Luteolibacter sp. LG18: one gene and its partners. Each later gene encodes a partner of the first gene's protein in a complex. Links are inferred from orthologs where the notes say so. Each region holds a gene or a part of one and is shown on either strand. Other genes may lie near its edges. The genes, in order: nuoB, llg_RS22630 and nuoD.

What was found.
Region 2: the proteins of nuoB (region 1) and llg_RS22630 are in contact, whole or in part, in a crystal structure (PDB 6Y11), measured with the Thermus thermophilus proteins. The link is inferred for Luteolibacter sp. LG18 from one-to-one orthologs. Residues at the interface, in WP_096411117.1 of Thermus thermophilus: Arg16, Glu17, Gly18, Leu24, Leu27, Val28, Trp30, Gly31, Arg32, Asn34, Ser35, Trp37, Thr54, Asp55, Ala56, Asp59, Ala61, Arg62, Phe63, Gly64, Glu66, Val67, Phe68, Arg69, Ala70, Ser71, Arg73, Gln74, Ala75, Asp76; in WP_096411122.1 of Thermus thermophilus: Arg36, Val44, Arg45, Met46, Gly47, Pro48, Asn49, Arg50, Val51, Leu57, Gln58, Ala61, Asp62, Ile64, Lys65, Ile67, Phe68, Lys69, Glu70, Ile72, Val74, Glu223, Ala224, Glu225, His233, Thr234, Glu235, Tyr236, Ser237, Trp241.
Region 3: the proteins of nuoB (region 1) and nuoD are in contact, whole or in part, in a cryo-EM structure (PDB 6KHJ), measured with the Thermosynechococcus vestitus proteins. The link is inferred for Luteolibacter sp. LG18 from one-to-one orthologs. Residues at the interface, in WP_011056552.1 of Thermosynechococcus vestitus: Leu46, Met47, Tyr48, Thr50, Ala51, Cys52, Phe54, Ile55, Glu56, Ala58, Ala59, Ile61, Gly62, Ser63, Arg64, Phe65, Asn76, Pro78, Thr89, Thr91, Lys93, Met94, Ala97, Leu101, Met123, Phe124, Ser126, Asp127, Ser128, Tyr129; in WP_011057128.1 of Thermosynechococcus vestitus: Pro17, His18, His19, Pro20, Ser21, Met22, Val25, Arg27, Met29, Thr31, Ile38, Asp39, Cys40, Glu41, Pro42, Val43, Ile44, Gly45, Tyr46, Leu47, His48, Arg49, Gly50, Met51, Lys53, Ile54, Asn57, Arg58, Pro65, Tyr66.

Annotation. Positions count from the first base shown.
Region 1 is NZ_AP024600.1:3,099,517-3,106,657, reverse strand. The notes cover bases 4,439-7,141. They hold nuoB (NADH-quinone oxidoreductase subunit NuoB), read right to left. Parts: upstream 6,207-7,141; coding sequence 5,670-6,206; downstream 4,439-5,669. Other genes in these bases: llg_RS12780 (hypothetical protein), read right to left, coding at 6,351-7,141; llg_RS12790 (NADH-quinone oxidoreductase subunit C), read right to left, coding at 5,074-5,640; llg_RS12795 (rhomboid family intramembrane serine protease), read right to left, coding at 4,439-5,034. Outside these bases: llg_RS12815 (prepilin-type N-terminal cleavage/methylation domain-containing protein), read right to left, coding at 1-524; UDP-glucose 4-epimerase GalE, read right to left, coding at 615-1,616; llg_RS12805 (hypothetical protein), read left to right, coding at 1,897-2,757; llg_RS12800 (hypothetical protein), read right to left, coding at 3,058-3,339; more of llg_RS12795, read right to left, coding at 4,267-4,438. UniProt on the Escherichia coli protein: NDH-1 shuttles electrons from NADH, via FMN and iron-sulfur (Fe-S) centers, to quinones in the respiratory chain. The immediate electron acceptor for the enzyme in this species is ubiquinone.
Region 2 is NZ_AP024600.1:5,698,183-5,705,569, forward strand. The notes cover bases 4,259-7,207. They hold llg_RS22630 (complex I subunit 1 family protein), read left to right. Parts: upstream 4,259-5,074; coding sequence 5,075-6,340; downstream 6,341-7,207. Other genes in these bases: llg_RS22625 (molybdopterin-dependent oxidoreductase), read left to right, coding at 4,259-4,614; llg_RS23035 (four helix bundle protein), read left to right, coding at 4,650-5,045; llg_RS22635 (NADH-quinone oxidoreductase subunit I), read left to right, coding at 6,385-6,951; llg_RS22640 (hypothetical protein), read left to right, coding at 6,966-7,148; llg_RS22645 (NADH-quinone oxidoreductase subunit J), read left to right, coding at 7,172-7,207. In the rest of the region: llg_RS22605 (PDZ domain-containing protein), read left to right, coding at 1-503; llg_RS22610 (serine protease), read right to left, coding at 507-1,421; llg_RS22620 (elongation factor P), read left to right, coding at 2,104-2,667; more of llg_RS22625, read left to right, coding at 2,857-4,258; more of llg_RS22645, read left to right, coding at 7,208-7,387. UniProt on the Escherichia coli protein: NDH-1 shuttles electrons from NADH, via FMN and iron-sulfur (Fe-S) centers, to quinones in the respiratory chain. The immediate electron acceptor for the enzyme in this species is believed to be ubiquinone.
Region 3 is NZ_AP024600.1:5,767,592-5,775,018, forward strand. The notes cover bases 1,855-4,843. They hold nuoD (NADH dehydrogenase (quinone) subunit D), read left to right. Parts: upstream 1,855-2,712; coding sequence 2,713-3,975; downstream 3,976-4,843. Other genes in these bases: llg_RS22870 (DUF1501 domain-containing protein), read left to right, coding at 1,855-1,967; llg_RS22875 (hypothetical protein), read left to right, coding at 2,070-2,597; llg_RS22885 (GxxExxY protein), read left to right, coding at 4,002-4,418; llg_RS22890 (NAD(P)H-dependent oxidoreductase subunit E), read left to right, coding at 4,467-4,843. Outside these bases: llg_RS22865 (DUF1800 family protein), read left to right, coding at 1-502; more of llg_RS22870, read left to right, coding at 510-1,854; more of llg_RS22890, read left to right, coding at 4,844-5,063; NADH-quinone oxidoreductase subunit NuoF, read left to right, coding at 5,080-6,525; llg_RS22900 (hypothetical protein), read right to left, coding at 7,013-7,333.

The DNA of each region.
Region 1 (7,141 bases):
GGGGCCGAGCTGATGCCTTCCGAGGTGAACTTGTAGCTGAGATACTTCCCGGCGAACTGCTTCTTCACGTTGTCCTCGCTGAGGGTGATTTCCTCGAGCGTCTGGCCATCGCCGCCCTTACTGTAGGTCTTGCTGAAATACACCTGGTCCGGAAGCACCGCGCCGCGGTCGGTGACCACCCACTTGTCCTTCACCGGCTGGTTGGTGGCGGGATCGATCTCCTCGTAGGCCACCACCATGCGGCGCAGGTAGTTGACGCGGTCGGAGGGGTCGTTGATGTCCACCAGCACGCAGGCGCGGGTGGCGCGGCCGGTGGCCTCCGCACGCGCCTGGGCAAACAGGGCTTCCGCCGTGGTCACGGCGCTGTTGACGTTCTTACCGCCCGTCATGCCGCCCAATCCAACCGCTCCCACGGTGAGAAGGATCGCGATGATCGCAATCACGGTGAGCAACTCCACCAGCGAGAAGCCAGTGGGGGGACGCGAGGAGGACTTCCCCGCGCGGGAAAAGGATCGGCTGTTCATGTACGTTGGGTTTTCTACGAGAACTTGCTTGTTTTATCGGGCCTTGCAAGCCCGAATGTCATTACATCGCGATTACGTGGGTTTACGCGCTCAGCGGTCATAACGCCCCTTGCGGGGGCCGTTCGCCCACGCCCAGGCCGGGCGAACCATGTCGCGCACGTCCTTGCGGCGGGCTTCCCAGCCAAGGACCGCCTTGGCTTGGGACGGGTCCGCGATCAGCATCGCCGGGTCGCCTTCACGACGCGGACCATACTTCACCGGCACCTTGTTGCCTGTAATTTCTTCCACGGCATCGATGATTTGGCGAACAGAAACGCCGACGCCGGTGCCAAGATTCACTTTCACGGACTCCCCACCGCCGACCAGGTGGTCCAGGGCGAGCGCATGGGCCTCGGCGAGGTCCTCGACGTGGATGTAATCGCGGATGCCGGTGCCATCGGGCGTGTCATAGTCGGTGCCGAAGACCTCGACGTGCTCGATTTCCCCGGTCACGGCCATCAGCACGCGCGGGATGAGGTGGGTTTCCGGGTTGTGGTCCTCGCCGATCAGGCCATCGGCGGAGCTGCCGCTGGCATTGAAATAGCGGAGGCAGGCGCTGCGCAGGCCCCAGGCGCGGCCGCAATCCTCGAGCACCCACTCGAGCATCAGCTTGCTGCGGCCGTAGGGATTGATCGGGCGCTGCGGATTGCTCTCCACGATCGGGATGCTCTCCGGCACGCCGTAGGTGGCGCAGGTGGAGGAAAAGACGAAGGTCTTGCAGCCGTGCTTCTGCATCGTTTCGAGCAGCACCAGCGGCTCGGCGGTGTTGTTCCGGTAGTATTTCAGCGGATCGGTCACCGATTCGCCCACGTAGGCGTAGGCGGCGAAGTGGACCACGGCAGCGAACCCGTGCTCGGCGAAAAGGCTCTCGACCAGCGAGCGGTCGCCCACGTCACCTTTCACAAGCACCACGGACTCATCGACGATGGCCTGTTCGTGGCCGTAAACGAGATTGTCCAGAACGACGATCTTCCGACCTTGGGAAGCGAGCAAACGAACCGTGTGGGAACCGATATAGCCGGCTCCGCCGGTCACGAGAATGGAATCAGGCATGCAATGGGATGAGCTATACGGAAGAAACGAAACCGGCCATGGGGGTGTCAAGAGGCCTTCGGCCAGACACAAGAATCCAGAGCCCAGAGTCCAGAGAGGAGGAAGAGGGCTCCTCAGGTTCTTTTCCACTCTTCACGGCCTCCCAGCCGGAGAATAGGACCTATAGGTGGGACAGAGCGCTCCTCAGACTCTTCCTCTTCTCTGGGTTCTGGAATCTGGGCTCTTGAATCTGGCCTGGGGCCGCGTGAATAAATTTCCGCACATTCGAGTCCTAGGAACCATGAAGACCCCACTCTTCCGCCTCGCGGCCGGTCTGATCACCGCCGCCTCCTCGCTTTCCCTGGTGTCGTGCTATTACGACCCCTACAGCCCCGGCTACAGTGGCTATGGACCGGGCGTCGACTACGGCGCGCCGCTCGCCGGTGCCGCCATCGTTTCGCTGGTGGCCACCAGCGACAGCCGCTGGGGCTACGACCCCTACCGCTACTGCTATTACGATTACAGCCGCCGCTGCTACTACGACCCCTACCTCTACGGCTACTACCCGGTCGGCTACCGCCCGCCGCTCTGCCACGGCGTGCCCCACCCCTACGGCTGGCGCCCGGGTGGCGGCGTCTGCCCGCCGCCGCGGAACATCCACTACGGCCAGATCCCGAACTACCAGAACCGCCTCGATCTACTCCGCCAGCGCAACTACGCCTGGGCCAATGATTTCCGCGAGCGCCGCGACGCCAATGCCGCCCAGTTCCGCAGCAACCTCGCCGCGAACCAGCAGGAATACCGCGACCGCCTGAACTACAACCAGCAGGCCTACCGCGACCGCCTCCAAAACAACCAGCAGGACTTCCGCGAACGCCTGCAATACAACCAGAACCGCTACCAGGACAACCGCCAGGAGTACCAGCAGCGGCTCCAGTTCAACCAGCAGCAGTATCGCGAACGCCTGCAGGACAACCAGCAGCAGCGCCAGCAGACGCTCGATTCCTGGCGCTCCGCCTCCAATGCCCGCCAGCAGAACTTCGCCGAGGCCCGCGCCCAGAACCAGGCGAACTTCTCCGCCAAGGTGCAGGCCAACCAAGCCGCCGCCGCCGAACGCCAGGCCGCCTGGCGCGAAAAGGTCGACAACGCTCGCAACCGCTGAGCCCAGCACCACCCATTTCCGGGGTCCTCGAACCAAGCCCGCGCCCTCACCGGCGCGGGCTTTTTCGTGAGGAGTTGAGCCTTCAGGCGAGGAAGGTCTTCAGGGGGGGGAGCGGAGGCTGGGGGGATTTTAGCCGCAAGGAGGCGCAGAAATCGCAAAAGGAAGAACCGGAGGTCGTGGAATCGGTTCCGCGAAAGCCCCTCTTCTCTTGCTGAAAACTGAAAACTGAACACCAGCAAACTCTTCCAGCCTCCGCCCCCTCTGAAGACCTTCCTCGCCTGAAGGCTCAACTCCTTCCGCTCACGGGCGCTTCCGGTATTCCACCGCCACCCCACCCACCACGGCTTCCTGTTTGAAGACCCGCAGGTCGCCCGGATAGTCGATCAGGATTCCCCCGTCCGCCTTCCACGACACCCGCACGTCACCGTCATCCGCGATGAACGCATTACCGCCGTCGTCGGGCAGCAACTCCCCCGGCCCAAGCATCGAAACCTGCGTGTTGAACCCCGTCGTCGCGTCCACCGTCCGGCAAAACACCACCAGCCGACGCGAACCATCCGGAGCCCATAGCTCCCGTTTCACCTCGTTCCCCGCCCGACGATCGCACCCCGGAAGAACAGCCAAGGCCACAATTCCCATTCCCAAACCTCGATCGATCCAACCCAACCATCGCCGCCTCGTCTTCACGTCCTGTTTCGGATTTTGGACGTCATTCCACTGCATCGCCTCATCCCTCCGCTTCGAGAGTTCAGCCAAAACGTCAGCCACCGGCCAATCCGCCATTCCTTCAAATCCGCAATACGCGAACATCGGCTTCAACGGCGCGATGCAATTCATCGGCCGCAGGTTGGTGCCCCCTTCCTGCTCCACACATCGGTCCCACAACATCGCGGTGAGCAGGAACAACACCCGGACACACTCGCCGAGAACCACCGGATCACCGCGATGGCCCAATCCAAGCAGCCGCTGGAACCACCGGCGATGCTCGTCCAGAATCCCCTCCCCCCCCCCCACCTGTCACCCCTGCCTCCGCCGGAGCAACGTCCCGGAGGTCTTCCATCACCTCCTCCAGCTTCCGGAGGAAAGAGCCATGGAGCAGTTTTCCCGGCCCGCCAATCGCCGTCAGCCCCTCATGGGGAAACATCGTCGTGAGCAGCCCGTGAAACCGGTCGATCGAAGCGGCGAATTGGAGCGAGATGGCCATGGGATGAACCTTTCGTATCCTGTAATGCCATTGGGCCTATGTGCCAAGCAGTTGCCGGAATCCGTCCGAGGTGTTGAGGAGTCGAGCCTTCAGGCGAGGAGGGTCTTCAGGGAGGGGCGGAGGCTGGGGAGGTTTTAGCCGCAAAGAGGCGCAGAAATCGCAAAAGGAAGAGCGGAGGTCGTGGAATAAGCCCCGCGTAAGCCCGTCTTCTCTTCCTGAAAACTGAACACTGAAAACCAGCAAACTTTTCAAGCCTCCGCCCCCCTCTGAAGACCTTCCTCGCCTAAAGGCTCAACTCCTTCCGCTTACTCCCCGTTTGGAATTTTGGATTTCGTGCTCAGAGCTTTCTCCCGCCGTTCCCGTTCCCGCCGCAGCTTCGCCAGTGTCACCCGTGGGCGCAGCAGCCAGCGGCCGTAGAGCCAGCCGGCGAGGCCGCCGCCGAAGTGGCAGCCGTGGCTGAACTTCCACCCGGCCTCCATCCCCTGCGCCGACATCCAGCGCCCGAGGTCCGCCAGCCCGGGCACGCCCAGCGCCGGGTCCATCAACGCCAGCAAGCCGGTGGTCACCAGCAGCCCGACTCCCAGCCAGCGCCCGGACACCATCAGCGGCCACATCTTGGAGTCCGGGGACAGCGTGGTCACCAGCAGCAGCAGCCCGTAGGCCGCCCCGGAGATCCCCACCAGCGTCAGATCCTTTTCCACCGCCAGCAGCAGGTGGCCCGCCGCCCCGCCGAGGATCGAGGCCACCATCGCCCGCACCAGCCTCCGCGAGCCGAGCACGTGCTCCACCCGCGTGCCCAGCAGCAGCAGGCAGACGACATTGAGGATCGCGTGCGCCCAGCTCCCGTGGAGCAGCGCGTAGCTCAGCGGCTGCCACAGCCACCCGCGCAGGACGCCCGCCCGGCTCAGGCCGAACCATTCAAACCACTCCGGGTGCCGCAGGTAGCCGCCCCCGGCTTCCACGCCCGCCTGGATGGCGAGGACCAGCGCGGCGATCAGCCACGGCATCCGCGCCTCGCGGAGCTGGCCCAGCCCCCGCCTCACTCCATGGGCACGGGCCACCAGACGATTCATCGTGCAGGAGGGGTGCGGGTGGGGACGGGGAGGAAAAAATCAATCGACCACCCGAGCCCGCGGTTCGCGGCCGATGGTGTCGTCACCGCCCGCGCAGGTCACGAACGGCCCGCCTTCCAGCGGCGCGATGCCCGTGAAGGCGACGTCCGGCATGTCCGAAGGACGCCCCTGGAGCGGGAAATCCTTCCGCAGCGGGTAGAACGGGTAGCCCTCCCACATCAGGATGCGGCGCAGGTCCGGGTGGTTCGTGAACCGGATGCCCATCATGTCGTACACCTCGCGCTCGTGCCAATCCGCCCCGGCCCACAGGTCGGTCACGCTCGGCACGGACTCGTCCTCGCCCACCGGCGACTTCACCCGCAGGTGCTTCGAGTCGTCCACGGTGACCAGTTCATAGACCATCTCGAACCGCGGATCGTCGCCGAAGTGGTCGAGGCTGGCGATGTCGATCACCATGCCGTAGCCCAGCTCGTTCTTCGCGAAGGCCATCACCTCGTGCAGCGCCGCCAGCTCCACCGTCACGGTGTGCTCGCCGCGGAACTCGTTGCTGGACTTCACCTGCGCGCCGAATTTCTCGCGCACCTTGCTCACGTCTTCCGCGGACATCGTTTCGAAAAAAGGGGAAAGGGTCTGGCTCAGGCCATCTCGTTGAAGAACTCCTGCTTCTGCTGCTGGAGCGCGGGCTGGCCCTCGATCTTCGCCTGGAGCTTCATCAGGCCCTCGATCAGCGCCTCGGGGCGCGGCGGGCAGCCGGAAATGTAAACGTCCACCGGGATCAGCTTGTCGATGCCTTGGAGCACCGCGTAGCTGCGGTACATCCCGCCGGAGGAGGCGCAGGCGCCCATGGCGATGCACCACTTCGGCTCCGGCATCTGGTCCCAGATGCGTTTCACGGCCAGCGCCATCTTGTAGGTCACCGTGCCGGCCACGATCATCACGTCCGCCTGGCGCGGCGAAAAGCGCATCACCTCCGCGCCGAAACGGCTGAGGTCGAAGCGGCTGCAAGCGGCGGCCATCATCTCGATCGCGCAACAGGCGAGGCCCATCGGCATCGGCCACATCGAGTTTTTCCGCATCCAGTTGATCGCCGCATCCACGCGGGTGAAGATCACGTTGCCCTCGATCTTCGAATCGTAGGCGGCATGGAGCGGCTGCTGGGAAGGAGTGACCATGGTGGCTATACGAGCACCCTGACTCCGCGCCGCCGCCGCCTCAAGCCGTTTGTGAAGGATTTCACAAGGGGGCCTCCGTCCACAAACCATCGGTCCTATAGGCCCTATGAGACCCATGGGCCTTATTTCAGCGGCCAATGGGCCTCATTCTTCCTCGAAAACCGGAAGGTAAACCCGGTTGAACTCCGCCGCGGTCATCGGCGCGGGGTGGTCGGGCGTGGTGAACCTCCACACCCCGCCGGAGCGGACACCCGTGATGCCGGTCCACGCCGTGCGCCCGGGCCATGGGTCGAGCGGATAGCCGGACACCAGATACTCACGGGCCGCCTTGTCCTTCACGAAATCGAGGTCCACATAGAGGCACAGCTCCAAGGCCTGGCACTGCGGGCCGAACAACATCGGCTGGACCCGGATGCCGAAATGATCCGGATCGGTCGAGAGCTCCGGCACGACAGCCAACCGGGACCACAGGCACTTCGCCTGCCGCTCCCGGAACTTCGCGAACACCGCGTGCACCGCGGCCACCTCTTCCCCGGAAAGCCCCGTCCGGGCGATCGCTTCCGGCGTGAGCCGCCCCTGCGCATCCACCACCCAATCCCGCTCCGGCAGCCCGATGGTCATGAGGCTCCGCTTCTTCAAATGGAGGCCGCGGATGCTTTCCGGGGAGCAATAGTAGATCGCCTGATAACGGGCATCCTGCCGTGAAGACCGCCGGAACACCGCGAACTGGCCGGCTTGGATGTCCTCGAACTTCCGGCGGCTCATCCCCACCCAGCCGGTCACGGCGATCACCGCCAGCACTAGAATCGCCACCAGCCCACGGCGGTAACGGGGATTGGCCATGCCCGCGGCATGCGCGGGGCCATCCCCCTGCTCCCAAACCACCCCGGCCCGCGGCACCAACACCAGCAGGGAAAATCCCATGAGGAGGGCCA
Region 2 (7,387 bases), 2.6 Mb from region 1 along the record:
TCGTGGGCGATGCGCTGTTCATCAACCCGGCCAAGGGTGACTTCCGCGTGAAGGACGGTTCACCCGCCTTCAAGATCGGCTTCAAGAACTTCCCGATGGACAACTTCGGCGTCACCAGCCCGAAGCTGAAGGCCATCGCCAAGACGCCGGACATCCCGGAACTGCGGAAGGCCGCCACGGAGGCCGCGGGCGCGGACGAGAAGCAGGTGACATGGATGGGTGCCCGGCTGCGCGACATTTCCGGCGAGGAGTTCTCCGCCTACGGCGTGAGCAAGGAATCTGGCGGCGTGGCCGTTGCCCAGGTTTCCGGCCCTCTCGCCCAAGCTGGATTCAAGCCCGGCGACCTGATCCAACAGGTCGAGGGCAAACCGGTTTCCAACCTCGCGGCCTTCAAGGCGGCGCTGGAGAAGCTCCCCGCGAAACCGGAAACCGCCTTCGGCATCATCCGCAACCAGATGCCCGCCACCCTCACGGTGAAGGGCAAGGTCGAGCCGTTGAAGTAGGCCTCACGGCGTTTCCTTCGGATCACGCTTCAGAAGCAGCATCACTCCCCGTGCGGGAACCGCCTCGTGGAGCGTGATCATCGTCTGGCCACCGGCCTTTTTGGTATCGTTGCTCAGTGTGGAGATCGTGGACACGTGGCCGATGGCGTTTCCGCAGGCATCGACAAGCGCCGCGCCACTGGAACCGGGAGCCCACTCGGTGCTGGCGTTCATGCGCAGCCGCACGGCGTCCTCGAACTTCATCGCGTCTCCGCTCTCGCCCTTCTTCCAGTAGAAACGGCTCACCACGCCTGCGCTGAAATAGCCGAGGTGACCGAAGGGCTCGCTGTAAAGGTAGGCGGCATCGCCCGGTGACACCTGGTCCTGCAGCGGCAGCGGTTCCAAGGCGGAGCCCTCGATCCGCAGCACCGCGGCATCCAGTTCCTTTTCCGCGGCGATCACCGAGGTGACCGCGTAGACCTTTTCCTCCGCGTCCACGGCGATCAGGTAGCCCTCCCGCATTTCATGATCCGGACGCACGCAGTGATGGCAGGTCACCACCGCGCCCTTGCGGTCGATGACGTAACCGCCCGCGAGGTTGAGGTGCCAGTGGTCGCACTTCGGGCACAGGTAGAACCAGCCGATGCGGACGAAGCCCTTGGTGGCGGCGATGGCCACGTCCCGGCTGACCAGCGGTTGGGTCTTGGCGGGAAGGAGCTCGACCGGTTCCGCCACCGGTTTTTCGACCAATTCGGCGATCTTCTCCTTCGACAGCAGCTTACCCGCGTCCTTGAGCGCCTCCGCCTGCTGGACGATGCCGGGGTTGTTCGAAAGCGGCACGCCGGGTTCGATCGGAACGCCGGGGGCCTGGGCGAAGGCGGGAAGCGCACCGGCCGCCAGCAGCACGGCACAAACGGAGGAAACGGATTTCAGAAACATCGGAGTCGAACGGTGAAACCTCCATTCCAAAACCGCCGGACCACCGAACGCCCGCCTTTTCTTCAAAATTGCATCCCACGCGAGGTGCTAAGGATTTCTCCGGATGGGTTTCACCCAAAAAAGAGACCCTCAACAGCGTTACCTGTTGAGGGTCAAATGGTGGAGGCGAGGGGAGTCGAACCCCTGTCCGAAACGCCTTCAGCACTGGCTTCTACACGTTTAGTCCGCGGTCTGGTGTTTCGGAAGGACTGGGCCCGCGAACGGCGTTGTCTTTCCTAGAAACCTGTTTGATCTCGACCGGACGCCCGGTTACCCGGCTTCCAGCCCAGCCTGTTGAGTGTCGTCTTCTCCCTTAACAGGCGTCAGGGGTCGGACGTGGCCGTCAATTAAGCAGCCAATGCGAGCTCGTGAGAGTCTGCATTTATTTGTTTTGATCGGCTTTTCAAGAGGCCAACCGATCAACCTCCACGTGCCACCAGCGCGTCAAACATCCCGTCGAAACCGGAACGCCCCCGTTTGCTGTGTGGGGTGAGGATACACCGCCCGGACCGGGGTTCAACCGGAATCCACGGATCCAGGCCGCGGATTTTCCCGCGCCGATTGATTCTGAGCCATCTGCGGCGCGGAAAAAGCACTTCCGGCTTGCTTCGACCCGCTCCGCCGCCTATCCCCCGCGCCAGCCATGGCCTCAACGCCCGTCATCAACCTCCGCAAGGGACACGCCGTCCGCCACAACAACGAAGTCTGCGTCGTCGTCAGCCACGAGCTGAAGACCCCGCCGCGCATGGCCTCCTACGTCCAGATGTCGATCCGGAGCGTGGGCACCAAGAAGATCTTCAATCTCCGCCTGACCTCGAACGACTCGATGGAAGGCGTGCTGCTCGAGCGCATCCCGCACGAGTATTCCTACAAGGACAGCAGCGGCTACCACTTCCTCAACCCGGAAACCTACGAGGATGCCGCCGTGTTCGAGGACATCGTGGAGCCGGTGAAGGATTACCTCATGGAGGGTTCCATCTACACTCTTCTGTTCACCGACGGCACCGTGGCCTCGATCGACCTTCCGGCCTCGATGGTCATGACCGTCACCGAATCCTCGGAAGGCGTGAAGGGCGACTCCGCCAACAACGTCTACAAGCCCGCCACCATGGAAACCGGCCTGATCGTGCAGGTGCCGCTTTTCATCAACGTCGGCGAGAAGATCAACGTGAAGACCGAGGACAACAGCTACCTCGGCCGCGCCTGATCCCAGCCCAGCCCCATTTTCCAAAGCCGGACTCCAACAGGGGTCCGGCTTTTTTGTTGGATCTGTTGGACGGCGAACCCTTGCGCCTTGTGAAACTTTTCACAAAGTGGCTTGCCGGGACGCGGAGCGGCCACTCATAGTTTGGATCGAATCTGGCGGGCTACGTTCCCGTCCGGGACCCATCGAGCCATGAGCGAAAACCCTTCTGCCACCGCGGAAAAGAAGCTGCCCAAGGACCTTGCCGCTGAAAAGGGCATGGTCAACGTCCAGATCGACGGCGTTTGGCACCAGTTTCCCCGGGGAACGCGCATGATCGAGGCCTGTTCCCAGGCGAACATCCACGTCCCGCGCTACTGCTACCACCCGAAGCTCTCCGCTCCCGGCAACTGCCGCATGTGCCTCGTGCAGATGGGCATGCCCCCCCGCCCCGCCCCCGGCCAAGAGCCGGCGCGCGATGAGGATGGCTATGAGATCATCGGCTGGATGCCGCGCCCGGTGATCGCCTGCGCGAACACGGTGGGCGAGAACATGGGCATCCGCACCCAGGGCGAGCTGGTGGAGAAATGCCGCGAGGGGGTGATGGAGTTCCTGCTCATCAACCACCCGCTGGATTGCCCGATCTGCGACCAAGCCGGCGAGTGCCGCCTCCAGGAATTTTCCGTCGAACACGGCCGCGGTTCGTCCCGGTTCGTGGACATGAAGGTGAAGAAGCCGAAGAACGTGGACATCGGTCCGCGGGTCCGGCTCGACGACGAGCGTTGCATCATGTGCAGCCGCTGCATCCGCTTCATGGACGAGGTGGCCGGTGATCCGGTGCTCGGATTCACCCAGCGCGGCACCCACACCACCCTCACGGTCCATCCGGGCCGCCTGCTGGACAGCAACTACTCGCTGAACACGGTCGACATCTGCCCGGTCGGTGCGCTGACCTCCAATGACTTCCGCTTCCAGATGCGTGTCTGGTTCCTGAAGGAAACCAAGTCCATCGACGTCAACTGCGGCACCGGCACCAACATCATCGTCTGGGCCCGCGGCAACAAGGTCCACCGCATCACCCCGCGCCGGAACGACGAGGTGAACTCGACCTGGATGCCGGACTCGCACCGCCTGGCCTTCCACGCGCTGGATTCCGACGCCCGCCTGACCGAGCCGCTGGTGAAGGTCAGCGGACCGCACACGCCGCTGGCGTGGAAGAACGCGCTGGAGATCGCTGCAAACAACCTCAAGACTTTCCAGTCCGGCGAGATCGCCATCGTCGCCTCCGGCCGGATGACCAACGAGGAGCTTTTCATGGCCCGCGCACTGGCCGCCGAGATCGGCACCAATGCGCTGGCGATCGTGCCGCGCCACGGCGAGGCCGACACCCTGCTGGTCGCCGCCGACCGCAACCCGAACACGACCGGCGCGAAGCTGGTGTGGGAAACGGAGGACCCCGCCGCCGCGCTGGCCAGCATCCGCTACGGCCTCGACAACGGCTCGATCAAGGCGCTCATCGCCCTTGGCGAGGACCTGCTCGGCGACGCCGGGTTCACCCGCGAACAGGTCGGCAAGGCCACCTTCCTTCTCCAGATGGCCACCCTGGCCAACCCCACCGCCGAACTCGCCACCGTGGTGCTGCCGTCCGCCGGCTTCACCGAGAAGCGCGGCTCGATGGTCAATCTCTCCGGCCGTCTCCAGCGCCTCAACCGCGCCGTCGAACCGCCCGCGGGTGCCCGCGACGACTGGGAAATCCTCCGCGACCTCGTCCTCACGCTGAGTGGCGAGAAGAACGAGGTTCACATGATCGAGGACGTCTTCAAGGCCATGGCCGAGGCGATTCCCGCGTTCAATGGACTCTCCCTTTCCAAGATCGGCGACCAAGGCAAACCGGTCGTCGAAACCGGCTACCAAATCCCGCTTCTCGTGAACGAGCGCGCCCGCAAGGCCGCTGGCATCATTAATGGTTAAAGGCTAGAGGTTAAAAGTTATTGGAAAGAGAAGCGATGGACCACGAATCATTGAGGACATTCGAAGATCTGGAATGCTGGAAAGCATGCCGGGAACTTCGTGTTTTCGTGGCGAGGACCATTTGCAAAGCCCTCCCGAAGGAAGAGAGCTTCCGACTGGGCGACCAAATTCTACGAGCTGCACGGTCCAGCACAGCCAATATCGCCGAGGGCTACGGTCGCTTCCACTACCTCGATAATGCGAAGTTTTGCTCCAACGCCCGGGGTTCCTGCTGGGAAGTAGTAGACCACCTCATTACCGCCCATGACGAAGGCATCATCGCCACGGACATGCTTGAGCAAGGACGTGCTCTCGCGGCAACGGCCATCGCGCTGCTAAACGGCTACATTTCGTATCTCCGGCGTGCATCACGGGAAAGAGACACCCAATAACCTCTAACCCATAACGTCTAACTTTCCCCATGGACCCGCTTCTTCTCACCATCCTCATCACGCTGGCGAAAATCATCGGCCTGACGTTCCTCGTCGTGCTGCCGTTGGTGCCGATCTCGGTTTACTTCGAGCGCCGTTTCTCCGCGGTCATCCAGGACCGCGTCGGCCCGAACCGGGTTGGCATTCCGCTCAGCCTGATCGGTCTGAAGGACTTCTCGTTCGCCGGTCTGATCCAGCCGATGGCGGACGGCGTGAAGCTGTTCTTGAAAGAGGACTTCACCCCGACTCATGTCCGCAAGGCCTTCTACTGGCTGGCTCCGGTGCTGACCGTGGCCCCCTCCCTGATCACGCTGGCCGTGATCCCCTTCGGTTCCTCCATCACCCTTGGCGGACAGAAGATTGACCTCGCCATCGCCAACCTCGACGTCGGTCCGCTGTTCATCTTTTCGATCGCCTCGCTCTCGGTTTACGGCATCACGCTCGCCGGGTGGTCTTCGAACTCGAAGTTCCCGTTCATCGGCGGCGTGCGCTCCACGGCCCAGATGATCTCCTACGAAATCTGCCTCGGCCTCTCGATCATCCCGGTGCTGCTCTATTTCGGCGACCTGAACCTCGGCAAGATCGTCCAGGAACAGTCCGAGCACGGCTGGCTGCTGCTGCCGTTCTGGGGCCATGACGCGGCCCATCCGCTGTCCTCGAAGCTGCTGTTCTGGATCCCGGCTTTCATTTCCTTCCTGATCTTCACGATCTCGATCTTCGCGGAAACCAACCGCATGCCCTTCGACCTTCCGGAATGCGAAACCGAACTCGTCGGCGGCTACCACACGGAGTACTCCTCGATGAAGTTCGCGATGTTCTTCATGGGTGAATACGCCGCGATGGTGGTGGGCTCCGCGCTGATCATTACCCTTTTCTTCGGCGGCTGGTCGGCGGGCCCGCTCGACCCATACATCAACGATTTCTCGTTGTTCGGCGCCAAGCTCGGCGGACTGCTCCATCTGGCGGTATTCCTGACCAAGCTCATCGTCTTCATCCTGTTCTTCATCCTCGTCCGCTGGACGGTACCCCGCTTCCGCTACGACCAGCTCATGAAGCTCGGTTGGGTGATCTTCTTCGAAGCCGCGCTGGTGAACGTCTTCCTCGCCGCCCTCGTCATCGCCGCACCTTACCTTTCCGCCGGGATCATCGTCCTCGGGTTCATCCTGCTGGTGATCCTCTGCGCCGCCATCATCTGGGTGGCGAAGGTGTCCGAGGAGCCATCCAAACCCAACTCGGGCCTTCTTGGACAGAACTGACCCGGGTTTAGGATTTAGTGCTTTAGATTTTAAATTTTCTTCCCATGGCTGTCATCAAGGTCAAACGCCCGCAACTGAGCTTCGGTGAGAAGGTCTACTTCGGCGCGCTCATCAAGGGCTTCCTGCTCACGATGAAGCACGCCGTCGATTCGATGCGCGGCAAGTCCCGCGGCGCGAAGGAACTGGCCTCGTCCGGCCTCGGCGTGACGATGCAGTATCCGGAACAGAAGTGGGACGAGCATCTGCCGGAGCACTACCGCGGCGCACCCGCGCTGGTGACGGACGAGCAGGGCCGTGAGCGCTGCGTGTCCTGCCAGCTCTGCGAGTTCATCTGCCCGCCGAAGGCGATCAAGATCACCCCGAGCGAGATTCCCGCCGAGGACCAATGGGCGAAGGTCGAGAAGCGCCCGCTGGAGTTCGACATCGACATGATCCGCTGCATCTACTGCGGCATGTGCGAGGAAGTCTGCCCGGAGCAGGCCATTTTCCTGCGCAAGGACTACGCCATCACCGGCCTGACCCGGCAGGACATGGTCCACAACAAGAAGAAGCTCTACGAAATCGGCGGTGTCCGCGAGGGCCTCGTCAACAAGTGGAACGAGCTGAAGTAAGCACCCGACGACCCATGAAAGCGATCTCCTCCTCCATCGTGGTAGCGGCCGGCGTATACGCCATGACCCAATCCATGCCGCTTCTGGCCATGCGGGCGGGCGGCGTCCTCCCGAGCCTCTTCGCTTTCGCAGCGTCCCTCGTGGTCATCGGCCTTGGGCTGACCGGCTGGTGGGCATCCTTGAAATACGACCGCTGAGATCCCTTTCCCCCATCACTCCCATGCCTTCCCCACTCTTCTGGATCTTCGCCCTGCTGATGCTGATCGGCGGCGTGGCCGTCCTCTGCTTCCGCAACCCGGTCTCGAGCGCGCTGTCGATGGTGGTGTCGTTCGTCGGCATCGCCGGCCTGTTCGTCGGGTTGGACGCCTACTTCACCGGCATCATCCAGATCCTGGTCTACGCGGGCGCGATCATGGTGTTGTTCCTGTTCATCATC
Region 3 (7,427 bases), 2.7 Mb from region 1 along the record:
CCGCACCATGCATCTCGGCCGACTGTTCAAGGTCACGGAGACCAATCCGGATTTCACCTGGTGGAACTGGACGGACACCTACTACGGCTTCACCTCGCAGGAGCCGCTCAACTCGCCGAGCGTGTTCAACTTTTACACCCCGGTCTACCAGGCCCCCGGCGAGATCCGGAACACCGGGCTGGTGAGCCCCGGCTTCCAGCTCGTGAACACCTACACCTCGGTGTCGTTCCCGAACTTGCTGCTCGATTACCTCCACGAAGGCTTCCGCTCGGCCTGGGACCACCGCTATCCGCTCGACTACCACGCGACGCTGCTGGTGGCCGCCAGCCCGGAAGCCTTGGTCGATCAAGTGAACCTGCTGGTCTGCGCCGGCAACATGACCGCGCGGACGCGCTCGATCCTGATCACCCGGCTGAACGATCCGAACCTCAACCAGAACGACCGCGTCGCGCTCGCCGTGTGGCTGGCGATGACCTGCCCGGAGGGCGCCGTCCAACGCTGAATATCCCATGCGCTCACGCCGACAATTCCTTGGAGAAGCCAGTTGCGCCGCGATCGGTTCGACCTCGATCCTTTCGACCCTGCTGAACCTGACGATGGCGAACCACGCCGCGGCGGCCAGCGGTTTCAGCGGCCAGCGGAAGGCGCTGGTGTGCCTGTTCCTGTCCGGAGGCTGCGACACCTTCAACATCCTGATCCCGCGGGACTCCCCCGGCGGCTACGATGAATACGCGGCCTCGCGCTCGAACCTGGCGATCCCGCGGAACCAACTGCTGCCGCTCAATTACACCGACGCCCAAGGGCGACAATACGGGCTAAATCCCGCCTGCACGCGTCTGGCGGAGATGTTCAACGGCCTCGGTGGCGACACCTCGAAGAAGCGGCTCTCGTTCCTCGCGAACGTCGGCACGCTGATCGAACCGATCCCGGACAAGCAGGCGTATCTCAATGGCAACGTCGCGCTGCCGAAGGCGCTGTTCTCGCACCGCGACCAGATCGAGCAGTGGCAGACCTCGGTGCCGCAGGGTATGTCGGTGCTGTCCGGCTGGGGCGGCCGTGCGGCGGACGTGATCCACTCGACGCTGAACACGGAGCAAACCGGCGGCTACTACATGCCGATGAATTTCTCGCTGTCCGGGAACAACGCGTTCCAGATCGGCCGCAGCGAGGGCCAGTTTGTGATCACGCCCGGCGGCGCGCTGGCGATCACCGGCACCGGCGGCCAGTCCGCGATCCAGCAGGCAAAGGAGCAGGCGCTGAAGGATGTGGTCGCCAGCCCGATCGAAGAGCACTATCAGAGCCTTTTCCAGCGCACCCACGGCCGCATCACGGCGAACAGCATCGAACGCGGCGCGCAGTTCCAGCAATCGTTCGACGCGATCGGCACCACGCTCGCCTCGGTGTTCGCGGCCGCCGGTTTCCCGAACCATTGGCTCTCCCAACAGTTCCAGGCCGCAATCAAGACGATCGTCATCCGCGACCAGCTCAAGCTGGCCCGGCAGACGATCTTCATCGAGTTCGGCGGCTGGGACCACCACTCGGAACTGCTCAACACCCAGCGCGGCATGCTGCTGACGCTGGATGCGGTGCTCTATGCCTATCAGAAATCGCTGGAGGCACTGGGGCTGGCGAACGACGTGATCACGTTCACGGCCTCCGATTTCGGACGGACCCTGCGCTCGAACGGTCAGGGCACGGACCACGCGTGGTCGGGCAACCAGTTCGTCTTCGGCGGTCCGGTGCAAGGCGGCACGGTGAAGGGCAATTTCCCGTCGCTGGCCATCGATGGGCCGGACGACATCGGCCGCGGCGGACGGATTTTCCCGAAGCTGGCCGCGGACCAGTATTACTGCGAGCTGTTGCGGTGGTTCGGGGTCAGCAACGGCAACATGGACCAGGTGCTGCCGAATATCCGTAACTTCTACGACCCAGCGAGCGCCACGAACCCGGTGGGATTCCTGATTTGATCAGGGAGCAAGGACATTCCTGTCCTTGTGGAAATCGAGCTTCGAGAAAAAGGGACAAGAATGCCCCTTCTCCCTGAAACAAGTCAGGGCTATTCTTCCCAGATGCGCGCGTGGAAATGGCATGAGTGGCTCGGAGCGATCGCCATCCTGGTGTTCGTCCTCTGGCTGGTGCTGCGCCCGGTCGAAAAACCAACGCCCATCCTTCCACCTCCGCCGGTCACGCCGAGCCAGCCGGCCCCCACTCCCCCGGCGAAGCCGACCGCGGCGGAAGGCCTGCTTTCCGGCTACGGCGACCCGGCCTCCCCGCCCATCGACGACCTGCGGAAACTGAACCGCGTGCTCGGCGGCTATTTCTCGGTGATCAAGGAGCCGTCGAAGAATCCCATCGGAGGCAACGCGGATCTGGCAGCGGCCCTGCGCGGGGAGAACCCGAACCGCACGGTGTTCCTCCCGGCGGGACATCCGGTCTTTTCCCCTGACGGCCTGTTGCTCGACCGCTGGGGCAGCCCGGTGATCGTCCATCCCGAGGGCTGGCAGCGGATCGAGCTGCGGTCGGCGGGCCCGGACAAGGTGCCCTACAACGGCGACGACCTGATTCTCTCCGCCACTGGACTTCAAAAGAACCCGTGATTTCCGGAAGCCGCGGGCGCGTCTTGGATGCCGGATCGCCCCTTGTGAAATATTTCACAAACCCCTTGCCGCCCGGGGGCCTTTCGAGACAGATTTCCCTAGGTTTAACCCCGGCATGAGCAACCGTACCACCGAATTCGAAGCGCCCGATACCCTCGCCCGTGCCTCCGCCGCGGCGGCGGACCATTACCACGCCGAGACGGACGACCTGATGGGCGAAAAGATGGTGCTCAACATGGGCCCTTCCCACCCGGCTACCCACGGCGTGCTGCGGTTGGTGCTGGAGCTGGATGGCGAGATCATCACAAAGGCGGACCCGGACGTGGGGTTCCTGCACCGCGGCGATGAGAAGATCGCGGAGAACATGCACTACAACCAGTTCGTGCCCTACACGGACCGGCTGGACTACCTCGCGCCGCTCGCGAACAACGTGGCCTACGCCTGTGCGGTGGAGAAGCTGATGGACTGGACCCTGCCGCCCCGCGGCCAGGCCCTGCGCGTGCTGTGCTGTGAGCTGGCCCGCATTTCCTCCCACATGCTCGGCGTGGGCGTCTGCGCCATGGACGTGGGCGCAATGACCGTGTTCCTCTACACCTTCACGGAGCGCGAGAAGATCTACAACCTCTGCGAGCAGCTCACCGGTGCCCGCTTCACCACCTCCTACACCCGTGTCGGCGGCCAGCTCCGCGACATGCCCGCGGGCTTCGAGCAGGCGGTCCGCCGCTTCCTCAACGAGTGCGAGATCACCATCGACGAAATCTCGAAGCTGCTCGACAAGAACAAGATCTACCTCGACCGCATGTGCGACATCGGGGTCATCAGCAAGGAGGCGGCGATCGCCTGGGGCCTCACCGGCCCGAACCTGCGTGCATCCGGCGTGAGCCGTGACCTCCGCAAGGACCGTCCCTACCTCGGCTACGAGCAATACGACTTCGACATCCCGATCGCCGAGGAGGGCGATTGCTACGCGCGCTACCAAATCCGCATGGAGGAAATGCGCCAGTCGATCCGGATCTGCCGCCAGGTGCTCAACACCATGCCCGCCGGCCCGGTGAACCTGGCCGACACGAAGAGCATGCTGCCGGACAAGGAGCGCGTGCTGATGTCGATGGAGGAGCTGATCCACCATTTCATCGTCGCCACCCAAGGCATCGACGCTCCGAAGGGCGAGGTCTACTTCGGCGCGGAAAATCCGAAGGGCGAGCTCGGTTTCTACATCCACTCGACCGGCGGCGGTGTCCCGCATCGACTCAAGATCCGCAGCCCCTCCTTCTGCAACCTTTCGATCACCTCGAAGCTGCTCCCCGGCCACATGGTGTCCGACATCCCTGCGATCCTCGGCTCGCTGGATTTCGTCATGGGCGAGTGTGACAGGTAAGATTTTTTAGCCGCAAAAAGGCGCAAATGGCGCAAAAGGAATCCATATTCGAGCTCTGCGACCAAGTGCGGGAAACCGCATTTGAGCTGCACTGCTTCCTGCGTCACGGATACAAGGAGAGCATTTACGAAAACGGACTCCTCCATCGCCCCTCCAAGAAAGGAATCCCGGCGGTCCAACAAGTTCCATTGCAAGTGATGGACGAGGACGGCACGGTGCTCGGCAATCTCGAAATTGATCTCGTGGTGGCTGGAGAATTGGTCGTCGAAATCAAAGCCTGCCGAACCATCGCCCCCGAACATACCGCCCAACTTTTGGGTTACCTGAGAGCCTGCCGGAAAGAACACGGTCTGCTCATCAACTTCGGAGCTTCCAAACTCGAAATCCGCAAATACGCCCTCTCCAAAGAACTGCCAATTCATCCGGAAAGCGCTCCACTCTGAACTTTTGCGCCTCTTGCGCCTTTTTGCGGCTAAAAAAATCACCATCCCATGTCCCATTCCAACGTCGAAGACCTCGTCGCGTCACCCGAAACCCCGGGGACGAAATTCTTTGCTCCCTTCGCGGTGACGACTGAGCTGGAAGCCGAGGCCGTGAAGCGGCTGGCCCAGTTCCCGGACAACCAGAAGCGCTCGGCGGTGCTGCCGCTGCTGCACTACATCCAGCATCACCACGGCTATCTTTCGGCGGAAGCCATCGCGTGGACCGCGCAGCGGATCGGGATCGAACCGATCAAGGTCGCCGAGGTGGTGACGTTCTACCCGGGCTTCCGCCAGTCGGCTCCCGGCGTGAACCACATCCGCGTCTGCCGCACGCTTTCCTGCGCGATGGGCGGCTCCTACGAGCTGATGGAAAAGCTCTGCCAGCTCACCGGCATCGATCGCAGCACCTCGGACTCCCATCATCATCCGGTCTCGGTTTCGCCGTGCGGGAAGTTCTCCGTCGAGTTCGCGGAATGCCTCGCCTCCTGTGGCACCGCTCCGGTGTGCATGGTGAACGACGATTTCCACGACGGCATCACCGCCGACAAGGCCCAGGCCCTGCTCGACAGTTACTCGAACGCCGCGAACTCCGCCGCCGGACACTAACCCCCCTCACCCGCCCATTTCCGTGATCACCTACAAAGCCGGCAAGCAGCCCGATCCGCGCGAGTACCGCCTGATCTTCAAGAACGTCGACCGGGAGGGCTGGGATCCCTCCATCCAGACCTATCTCTCCGACGGTGGCTACGAGGATCTGAAGAAGGCGTTCACGATGGCGCCGAAGGACATCACGGAAGAGGTGAAAAAATCCGGCCTGCGCGGCCGCGGCGGCGCGGGTTTCCCGACGGGCATGAAGTGGACCTTCATCCCGCCGAACAACACCAAGCCGGTCTACCTGATCTGCAACGGCGACGAGTCCGAGCCGGGCACCTTCAAGGACCGCTACATCGTCCACCAGGACCCGCACCAGCTCATCGAGGGCATGGTGATCGCGTGCTTCGCCACCGGCGCGCACACCGCCTACATCTATCTCCGTGAGGAATTCCCCGCCGCCGCCGTGCTGATGGAGAAGGCGTTGGATGAGGCCCGCGCCCACGGTTTCCTCGGCAAGAACATCCTCGGCTCCGGCTTCGACCTGGAAATCTACGTCCACCGCGGCGCGGGGGCCTACATCTGCGGCGAAGAGACCGGCCTGATCGAATCGCTGGAGGGCAAGCGCCCCTATCCGCGCATCAAGCCGCCGTATTTCCCCGCCGCGCTCGGCCTCTACATGAGCCCGACGATCGTGAACAACGTGGAGTCGCTTTGCCACGTGAAGCACATCATCCGCATGGGCGGCGACGAATACGCGAAGCTCGGCGTGGCCCGCAACACCGGCACCCGCATCTTGTGCGTGTCCGGTGATGTGAAGAAGCCGGGTTACTTCGAAGTCGAGGTCGGCAAAATCACGATGCGCGAGCTACTGTACGACATGTGCGGCGGCCCGAAGGATGGGCGCGAGTTCAAGGCGGTCATCCCCGGCGGCTCCTCGTCGAAAATCCTGCGCTGCGACGAGACCTACAAGCTCAAGAACCCGGACGGCTCCGCCAAGGATCTCGGATTCTGGGACATCCAGATGGATTTCGACACCTTGGCTGCCTGCGGCTCGATGGCCGGTTCCGGCGGCGTGATCGTGCTCGATGACACCCGCAAGATCTCATGGGTGCTGAACAACCTCAACAGCTTCTACGCCCACGAATCCTGCGGCCAATGCACTCCCTGCCGCGAAGGTTCGATGTGGATGAAAAAGATCACCGACCGTCTCGTCACCGGCGAGGCCTCGCCGAAGGACATCGAGACGCTCGAAAGCGTGGCCTACCAGATCGACGGCCGCACCATCTGCGCCTTCGGTGAAGCCAGCTCCTGGCCGGTGGAGGCCATGGTGGCGAAGTTCCGCGAGGAGCTGCTGTCCGACACCAGCGCGGAGAACGACGGCAAGGCCCACAACGAGGAAACCGAGGCCCAGCGCCGCTACCTCGACCACGAGCCCACCAAACCCGGCGCGCCCGTGACCGCGGATATCGCGTGAGCAACGGAGGCGGATCGGTCTCCGTCAGCGGGTTATATCCTGCCGATCTCGATGATGCTGGAGGGCTTGGATCTTCGACAGGAGATCTTGCCTCCGGCGCTCAGATTCCGCCTCCTCTCTCGCGATCTTTCCACAGTCCTTCAGACGCAGGATCGTCGCCATGGCACCGGCCACCATCAGGTAGAGCCCCAGGTCGTCCAAGCCTCCGATCGCTGGTCCGCGGCTCCACGTGAACTCGCGGCGTTCGAAGGCCTAGGAGCAAAGGAAGCTCTCCTGCATGCCTCCGGCATGCGAACCCAACGATCCACTCCAACCGGTGGGGGCGTCGCTGCGCTCCTAGCCACCGGCTAGCAATCCGATTCCCCTTGCCGGGGAAAAGAGGCTCGTCTTCCCATTCCGAAACTCCGCCTAAATTTAGCGCCATTCGGGACAAGAATGTTTGCCTCCGGCTATGTCCGCTTCGCTCCCATTCTACTCCCAGTTAGGATCACTGCGGCGGAGCAATGGGCGGCAGCGGCGTTTGCTGCGGTAGCGGCTGGGCGTCCATGATGTTGCCCGGAGAAGTGCCCTGCTGGGGCTGCTTGGCCTTTTTCTTCTCCGCTTCCTTGTCCGCCTTCTCTTTCTCCGCGTCCTTCTTCGCTTGGCGGCGGTCGTAGGCGTCGATGGGGGCGGTCACGATCTTTTCACCCACATTGTAGGTCCCCTCCACCACCGCACCCGCCACGGTGAACGGAGCCTTCACGATCGCACAGGAAGACAGGCCGGCGGATGCCGCGGGGAGGAGAAGCCAGTGCAGGCGGTGACGCATCTCGGAAGGCTATCCGCTCCACGGGGCATGGCGAGGGGATATTGTGCCGCCTCCCGCCGGGCAGGAAACACGAGGCAGCACAGCCCACGCCCGG